DNA from 2 places in the Promicromonospora sp. NPDC060271 genome. Region 1 is predicted to be linked to the other one. Evidence: riboswitches for the same ligand, from Rfam matches in the RefSeq annotation. Region 1 holds a riboswitch; the other holds the start of a gene.
The links. A riboswitch is a leader RNA that binds a small molecule or an ion and turns the genes downstream of it on or off. The one in region 1 is predicted to bind thiamine pyrophosphate.
Positions count from the first base shown of each region.

Region 1 (4,206 bases):
CGTGAACGCCATCGCCAGGTGGTTCAGCGGGATGCCCGCGTCCTCGGCGACCGGCACGAGCTGCTCGACGACGTCGAGGCGCTGCTCGTCGCGCAGGTGCTCGTGCCCGAACTGCGCCCGGTGGGTGTCGTTCTCCTGCCCCTTGCGGTAGCGGCCGGTGAGCAGGCCTCCGGCGAGCGGGCTCCAGACCAGCGTGCCCATGCCGTACTGCTGGGCGACCGGCAGGACGTCCCGCTCGATCCCCCGGTTCAGGATGGAGTACGGCGGCTGCTCGGCCCTGAAGCGTTCCAGGCCGCGCCGTTCGGCGACCCACTGGGCCTGGACGATCTCGGCGGCCGGCATCGTGGACGAGCCGATGGCCCGCACCTTGCCGGAGTTGATCAGGTACGTCAGCGCCGCCAGCGTGTCCTCGACGTCCGTCTCGGGGTCGGGACGGTGGATCTGGTAGAGGTCGATGTGGTCGGTGCCCAGGCGGCGCAGCGAGTTCTCGACCTCGGCGATGATCCAGCGGCGGGAGTTGCCGCGGTGGTTGGGGTCGTCGCTCATGGGCAGGTGCACCTTCGTGGCGAGCACGACGTCGTCGCGCCGCCCCTTGAGCGCCTTGCCGACGATCTCCTCGGACTCCCCGTGCGAGTAGAAGTCGGCCGTGTCGATGAGGTTGATGCCGGCGTCGAGGGCCTTGTGGATGATCTTGATCGACTCGTCGTGGTCCGGGTTGCCGACCGCGCCGAACATCATCGCGCCGAGCGCATAGGGGCTGACCTTGATACCGGTCCGGCCGAGGTTGCGGTACTGCATGGGGCCCTCCTGGGGTCGACAGGTCTGGTGAGCGCCCCGGTGATGCCGTACTCTGGAGACTAAGCGGAACGCCCTTCCGGAACTATATGGAAAGGCGTTCCGGATAGCAAGGGATGGAGTGAAGTGACCCAGAACACAGCGCAGCGACCGCTGCGCGCCGACGCCCAGCGCAACATCGACGCACTGCTCGACGCCGCCAAGGCGACGTTCGGCACGTCGGGCGTTGACGCGCCCGCGAAGGAGATCGCGGACCGCGCCGGCGTCGGCGTCGGCACGCTGTACCGGCACTTCCCCAAGCGCGCGGACCTGGTCAAGGCCGTGTTCCAGCACGAGGTCGACGCCTGCGCCGACGCGGCCCCGGCCCTGGCCGCGAAGCACGAGCCGGTCGTGGCGCTCGAGAAGTGGCTGCACCGGTACACCGAGTTCCTCGAGACCAAGCGCGGGCTCGCCTCGGCCCTGCACTCGGGCGACCCGGCGTTCGACGCCCTGCCCGGCTACTTCATCGGACGCCTGGGACCGGCCGTCGGCTCGCTCGTCGACGCAGCGGTCGAGGCCGGCGAGGTCCGTGCGGTCGCCAGCCCCAAGGACCTCCTGTACGCCGTCTCCAAGCTGTGCCTGCCGATGCACGACGAGGAGCCCGAGCACGGCCGCCGCATGATCGACCTGCTCGTGGACGGGCTGCAGTACCGGGCTGGACGGCCTGCCGGATAGATCTGCCGGACAGACCCGCCGGGTAGGGTGGGCCCGAATTGGCGCGGGGCGCCGGGCGTCGGCCCGGCTGAGACGTACCCGTGGAACCTGATCTAGGTAGTTCTAGCGAAGGGACGCCTCATGGGCTTGCTGCTGCCCGACGACGCCGCGCGCACCCGGCCACCCGGGCACCCGGTCGTCGCGCTGACGATCGCCGGCTCGGACCCCTCGGGCGGCGCGGGGATCCAGGCCGACCTGAAGACCTTCGCCGCGCTCGGCGGCTACGGCTGCGCGGTGCTCACCGGGCTGACCGCCCAGTCGACGACCGGCGTGACGAGGGTGCTGCCCGTACCCGCGGACATGGTGACCGCGCAGCTCGAGACCCTGTTCGCCGACGTGGCGGTGGACGCCGTGAAGATCGGCATGACGACGGACGCCGCCGTCGGCCGGGCCGTCGCGGCGGCGCTGCGGCACCTGCGGGCCGCCGGGCGCACGCCCTACGTGGTGCTCGACCCGGTGATGGTCTCGACGTCGGGCCACCGCCTGCTCGCGCCCGACGCCGAGGCGGTGCTGCGCGACGAGCTGCTGCCGCTGGCCGACCTGGTCACGCCGAACCTGCCGGAGGCGGCGGTGCTGCTCGGCGTCGAACAGGCGAGGGACGATCGCGAGACGGCCGACCAGGCGCGTGCGCTGCTGGGGCTCGGGGCGCGGTTCGCCCTGGTCAAGGGCGGGCACCTGGACTCGGCGGACTCGGTCGACCACCTCGCGGGGGCCGGCCTGGGGCCTGGCGGCAGCCCGGACGGCGTCGTCGCCCTGACCGCACCGCGGATCCCCACGCGGAACACGCACGGCACGGGCTGCACCCTCAGCTCGGCGTGCGCCGTCCTGCGCCCGGCGCATGACGGCTGGGAGCCTGCCGTACGCGCCGCGAAGGAGTACCTGACGGGAGCGCTCCGCGCCGCGGACGACCTGGTCATCGGCGGCACGGGCACCGCGCCGGGCCCCTGGACCGGCCACGGCCCGGTCGACCATGGCTTCGCCACACGGATGGCGGCCGTTACCGCAGCGGGGTGGACGGTCTCCGGGTAGAGACACCGCGAGCCAGCTCGGTTGCTGTCGGTAGACATTGTCTACCGACAGCAACCGACTCCGCAGACCTACTGTTTCCTGAGGCAGCCCCGGTCGCCGCGCCGCACCCGGTCACCAGACCCCGGCCGAGACGTCGCGCATCGCACGGGTCCGCACAGTCACGACTTGAGGATCTCCGCCGCGCGGGCGCGGGCCCAGGCGTCGGCCTCCAGGACGCCCTCGACCGAGCCGGCGTCGCCCGCGGACGTCGTCCCGTGCGCCTCGACGACCGCGGCCACCGTGTCGACGATGTCGAGGAAGCCGATGGCGCCGTCGTGGAACGCGTCGACGCACACCTCGTTCGCGGCGTTGTAGACGGCGGGGTGCGTGCCGCCGGCCTCGCCGACCTGCCGGGCGAGGCGGACGGCGGGGAAGGCGTCGTCGTCGAGGGGGGCGAACTCCCAGGTGGACGCGCTGGTCCAGTCGATGGGCACGTCGACGTCGGGCAGGCGGTCCGGCCAGGACAGGCCAAGGGCGATCGGCACGAGCATCCGCGGCGGACCGGCCTGGGCGATGGTGGAGCCGTCGGCGAACTCGACCATCGAGTGGATCATCTGCTGCGGGTGCACCACGACGTCGATCGCGCTGAACGGCAGGTCGAACAGCAGGTGCGCCTCGATCACCTCGAGGCCCTTGTTCACCAGGGTCGCCGAGTTGGTGGTGACCACGCGACCCATCGAGAAGTTGGGGTGCCGCAGGGCCTGCGCGGGCGTCACGTCCCGCAGCTCGGCGCGCGTGCGGCCGCGGAACGGCCCGCCGCTCGCGGTGACGACGAGCTTGCGGACCTCGGACGACGCGCCGGAGCGCAGCGACTGCGCGATGGCGGAGTGCTCCGAGTCCACCGGCACGATCTGGCCCTCGCGCCGCACCGCCGCCTTGACCAGCGCGCCGCCCACCACGAGCGACTCCTTGTTCGCGAGGGCCAGCGTCGAGCCGGCGGCGAGCGCGGCGAGGGTGGGGCGCAGGCCGACGGAGCCGGTGATGCCGTTGAGCACGACGTCGCTCCCTCGGCCGGCCAGCTCGGTCGCGGCGCCGGGGCCGGCGAGCACCTCGACGCCGTCGGCGCCTGCCTCGCCCAGCAGGGTCGTCAGCGCGGGGCGTGCGGCGTCGTGGGCCACCGCGACGGCACGCACGCCGAGCGACGCGGCCTGGCGGGCCAGGAGCGGCAGGTCGGAGCCGCCGGCGGACAGCGCGTCCACGCGGAACCGGTCGGGATTGCGCCCGATGACATCGATGGCCTGCGTGCCGATGGAGCCGGTGGAGCCGAGGAGGGTGACGCTTCGCATGGTGCACATCCTGTCAGCCCTCGCCGGGCTGCTCCGCCCGCGGCTGCTCCGCCCGCGGCTGCTCCGCGCGGCCCCTGCCGAACATCCGCCAGCCCTTGACCACGCCTCGGGGGTCCGGGACGGGCTCGCCGGCGGCCTCCCAGCCGGCGTCGTCGGCGAGCGGGACGACGTGGAGGCCGAAGTCCGCGAGGATCACCGGGATGGCGCGGATGGCGGCGCGGTCCTTCTCGCGGTCCTCCTCCGACAGCTCGTCCCAGGGGCGCAGGTCCGGGTGCAGGCGCCGCACGTCGTCCCGCTGCGGCCC
Region 1 is NZ_JBHXBG010000118.1:9,293-13,498, forward strand. Features, by position in the region: gene ACFWE2_RS17550 (aldo/keto reductase) at 1-798, opposite strand, end outside; gene ACFWE2_RS17555 (TetR/AcrR family transcriptional regulator) at 922-1,509, shown strand; TPP riboswitch at 1,544-1,640, shown strand; gene thiD (bifunctional hydroxymethylpyrimidine kinase/phosphomethylpyrimidine kinase) at 1,630-2,577, shown strand; gene dxr (1-deoxy-D-xylulose-5-phosphate reductoisomerase) at 2,736-3,902, opposite strand; gene ACFWE2_RS17570 (RyR domain-containing protein) at 3,916-4,206, opposite strand, start outside.

Region 2 (4,206 bases), on a different contig from region 1:
GGGGCAGGAGGTGTCCGGCGTGCCGGTGGTGGGCGTCGAGGACCGGCGCGGGGCCGCCGACGCGGTGCGACACCTCGTCGAGCTCGGGCACACGCGGATCGCGGAGATCACGCTGCCGTTCGGGCGGGACGAACGGTCCGGGCTGGTCGACGCCGACCGGCTCGCCGCGGCCGAGCGCACGCCGACCCGCAACCGGCTGGCCGGCGTGCGGGACGTCATCGAACCCGTCATGTCGTGGGAGACGCCCGCCTCGCTCGTGGAGCACGGGCGCGACGCCGCCACCGAGATCCTGTCCGAGTGGGCACCCGCACGGGACCGTCCGACGGCGATCGTCGCCCATTCCGACCTGCTCGCCGCCGGCGCCGTGATCGCCGCCCGCGAGCTCGGGCTGCGGGTGCCCGAGGACGTCTCGGTGGCCGGGTTCGACGGTCTCGACCTGCCGTGGCTCTCCCCCGACGTGCTGACCAGCGTGCATCAGCCGCTCGTCGAGAAGGGCCGGGCGCTCGGTCTGGCCGTCATCGCGCTGCTGGCCGGCGAGGAGCCGGAGTCGGTGGTGCTGCCCGTGAATCTGGTCGAGGGCACCACGACGGGCCCGGTCCCCGACCTGACCTGACCTGACCCTCCGCGTTGAGTGCTGGATATTTGCGGCTTCAGCAGGCGCCGGCCCACAAATATCCAGCACTCAACGGTGGGTCAGGGGCGGAGGGTTGGGGCCGGGAGGTAGACCTCGCCGCCCCGCTCGCGGAACTCCGCGGACTTCTGGGCCATGCCGTCCGCGGCGGCGGCCGACGCCGCGTCCGCGAGCGCCGCCTGGTCCCGTGCCCCGCCGAACTCGTCGCGGATGTCCTGCGAGATCCGCATCGAGCAGAACTTGGGCCCGCACATCGAGCAGAAGTGCGCGGTCTTGGCGGCCTCGGCCGGCAGGGTCTCGTCGTGGTACGACTCCGCGAGCTCCGGGTCGAGCGACAGGTTGAACTGGTCCCGCCAGCGGAACTCGAAGCGGGCCTTGGACAGGGCGTCGTCGCGGTCGCGGGCGCCGGGGTGGCCCTTGGCGACGTCGGCGGCGTGCGCGGCGATCTTGTAGGTCACCACGCCGGTGCGCACGTCGTCGCGGTTGGGCAGGCCGAGGTGCTCCTTGGGCGTGACGTAGCAGAGCATCGCGGTGCCGTACCGGGCGATCTCGGTGGCGCCGATCGCCGAGGTGATGTGGTCGTACCCCGGTGCGATGTCGGTCACGAGCGGGCCGAGCGTGTAGAACGGGGCGCCGTCGCAGAGCTCCTGCTGCCGCTCCACGTTCTCGCGCACCAGGTGGAACGGCACGTGTCCGGGCCCCTCGACCATCACCTGGACGTCGTGGGCCCAGGCCCGCTTCGTCAGCTCGGCGAGGGTGTCGAGCTCGGCGAACTGCGCGGCGTCGTTCGCGTCGGCGAGCGAGCCCGGCCGCAGGCCGTCGCCGAGGGAGAAGGCGACGTCGTACCGGGCGAAGATCTCGCAGAGCTCGTCGAAGTGCGTGTAGAGGAAGTTCTCCTGGTGGTGCGCCAGGCACCAGCCGGCCATGATCGACCCGCCGCGCGAGACGATGCCCGTGACCCGGTCGGCGGTGAGCGGCACGTACCGCAGCAGCACGCCGGCGTGCACGGTCATGTAGTCGACACCCTGCTCGCACTGCTCGATCACCGTGTCGCGGTAGATCTCCCAGGTCAGCGCGCCGGCGTCGCCGTTGACCTTCTCCAGGGCCTGGTAGATCGGCACGGTGCCGATGGGCACCGGCGAGTTCCGCATGAGCCATTCGCGCGTGGTGTGGATGTCGTCGCCCGTTGACAGGTCCATGACGGTGTCGGCACCCCACTTGGTGGCCCACTCAAGCTTCTCCACCTCCTCCGCGATGGAGCTGTGGACGGCGGAGTTGCCGATGTTCGCGTTGACCTTCACCAGGAACGCCCTGCCGATGATCATCGGCTCCGACTCCGGGTGGTTCACGTTGTTCGGGATGATCGCCCGGCCGGCGGCTACCTCGCTGCGCACCAGCTCGACGTCGCAGCCCTCGCGCACCGCGACGAACCGCATCTCGGGCGTGATCACGCCCTGGCGTGCGTAGTGCATCTGGGTGACGGTCCGGCCGGGGAGCGCCCGGCGCGGCCGGCGTCGTTCACCCTGCCATTCCTGGCTGGCGGCGCCGCGGCGCAGCGCGCCGCGCCCGTCGTCGGCCAGTGCCCGATCGCGGCCGTCGTACTCCTCGGTGTCCCCGCGCGCCACGACCCAGGGTTCGCGGGCCGGCGCGAGGCCGCGGACCGGGTCGGAGCCTGGGCCCTGCGTGCGGTAGACCCGGACCGGCTCGTTGGGGGTGCCGTCGGGCGACGGCGCCAGCGTGATCTCCGTGACCGGCACCCGGAGACCTTCGTCCTGCGGTGTGCTGTACCCGCCGTCGTGCTCGTTGTCGCGCTCGTACTGGTACGCGAGCGTGCGGGACTGGGACTTCTCCATCATGAGACTCCTGCTTCCTACGCCGGTGTTAACCGGACAGGTTCAACGGTCCCGGGCCGTACAGCCCGATCTCAGCCCCTGCGTGAGGCACCCGTGGGATCGCCGCCGAGGTTAGCACTGTCCGGCACTTTCCTTCTGCCCCGCCGACGACCGTGATAAGCAAGGCCGGACGGCTCGCTCACCCCAGCAGGGAGCCCGGGACAGGGAGGCTGGAATGCCGGTACGGAACAACCTGCGAACGAGGGCGTTCGCGTTGGCGGCCACGGGGGCGCTCGTGGTCCAGGCAGGGATCGTGGCAGGTGCGGTGTCGGCGACGGGAGCGCCGGCGGTGAGCCCTGCGGCGTCGGACAACCAGATCACCCTGACCTCCTGGGACGGGCGCCGGGAGCTGCTCACGGGCGAACGTGACGGGCTCCGGTTCGACGTCCGCGGCGGGCTCTTCCTGCCCCGCGGTGGCGACCTCGTCGACTACACGGACCCGTTCGGCGACGGCACACCCGTCACGTACGAGACCGGCACGTGGACGTCGCCCGTCGTCGAGGTCGGGTACCCGATCAAGCAGGCCGTCCCCTCCTGGAACACGGACACGCCCGCGGGCACCTGGGTCGAGACGGAGTTCCGCGGCCGCAAGGCCGACGGGACCTGGACCAAGTGGTTCGTGATGGGCCGCTGGGCGTCGGGCGACGAGTTCACGCCCGCCGACGGGAGCGTCGGGGACATCCACCGCACGTCCTTGAACGGCCAGGGCGACACCGACGCGGCCCTGTTCACCGACACGTTCGTCGCACGGGCGGGCTTCGAGCCGGACGCGTTCCAGACCCGGGTCCGGCTGTACCGGCCCGAGGGCGCCCGGACCTCGCCGCGCCTGGCGTCGGTGAGCACCATGACCAGCGAGAACCTGCCCGACGAGCACTACACGGGCACCAGCGACTTCACGCTCGGGCGCGAGGTGTCGCTCGACGTGCCGCAGTACAGCCAGCTCATCCACCAAGGCGAATACCCCGAGTTCGGGGGCGGCGGCCAGGTGTGGTGCTCGCCGACGTCGTCCACGATGGTGATCTACTCCTACGGACGCGAGGTGCCGGCCGAGGAGCTGGCGGACATCGTGGCGCCGAACGGTGACCCGCAGGTCGCCTACGCCGCGATCAACACCTGGGACTACGCGTACGAGGGTGCGGGCAACTGGCCGTTCAACGCCGCCTACGCCAGCACGTTCGGGCTGAAGTCGTTCGTGACCCGGCTGCGCTCCCTCGCGGAGGCCGAGAAGTTCATCGAGGCGGGTATCCCGCTCACCTTCTCGATCAACTTCGACGAGGCGGAGATGCCCGAGGCCGGCTACAGCACCCCGGGGCACCTCGTCGTGCTGGTCGGGTTCACGGCGGACGGTGACCCGATCATCAACGACCCGAACAAGGCGAGCAACGACGAGGTGCGGGTCGTCTACACGCGGGAGAACTTCGAGCGCGTGTGGCAGACGTCGACCGACGGCGTCACGTACGTCTACCACCCGAAGAACGTGAAGCTGCCGGCCAACATGCCGGGCGTCACGCCGAACTGGTAGCCGGTCATCGATCGCGCCGGCTGCGACAGGTGCCGGTCGCGACAGGGAAGGACAGTACGCGCGGGGTGCGTTGCGCAGAGTAGACAAGGTCTACCGAGCGCAACGCACCCCGCGTGCGTACTGTCGCCCCGCGGCCGCCCTATCGGCCCGCGACCTCCCTC
Region 2 is NZ_JBHXBG010000069.1:21,119-25,324, reverse strand. Features, by position in the region: gene ACFWE2_RS12760 (LacI family DNA-binding transcriptional regulator) at 1-613, shown strand, start outside; gene thiC (phosphomethylpyrimidine synthase ThiC) at 694-2,487, opposite strand; TPP riboswitch at 2,482-2,587, opposite strand; gene ACFWE2_RS12750 (C39 family peptidase) at 2,699-4,045, shown strand; gene ACFWE2_RS12745 (N-acetylmuramoyl-L-alanine amidase) at 4,185-4,206, opposite strand, start outside.
Region 2: it holds a riboswitch for thiamine pyrophosphate, as region 1 does, so the genes downstream of both, thiC (phosphomethylpyrimidine synthase ThiC) here and thiD (bifunctional hydroxymethylpyrimidine kinase/phosphomethylpyrimidine kinase) in region 1, are expected to answer to the same signal.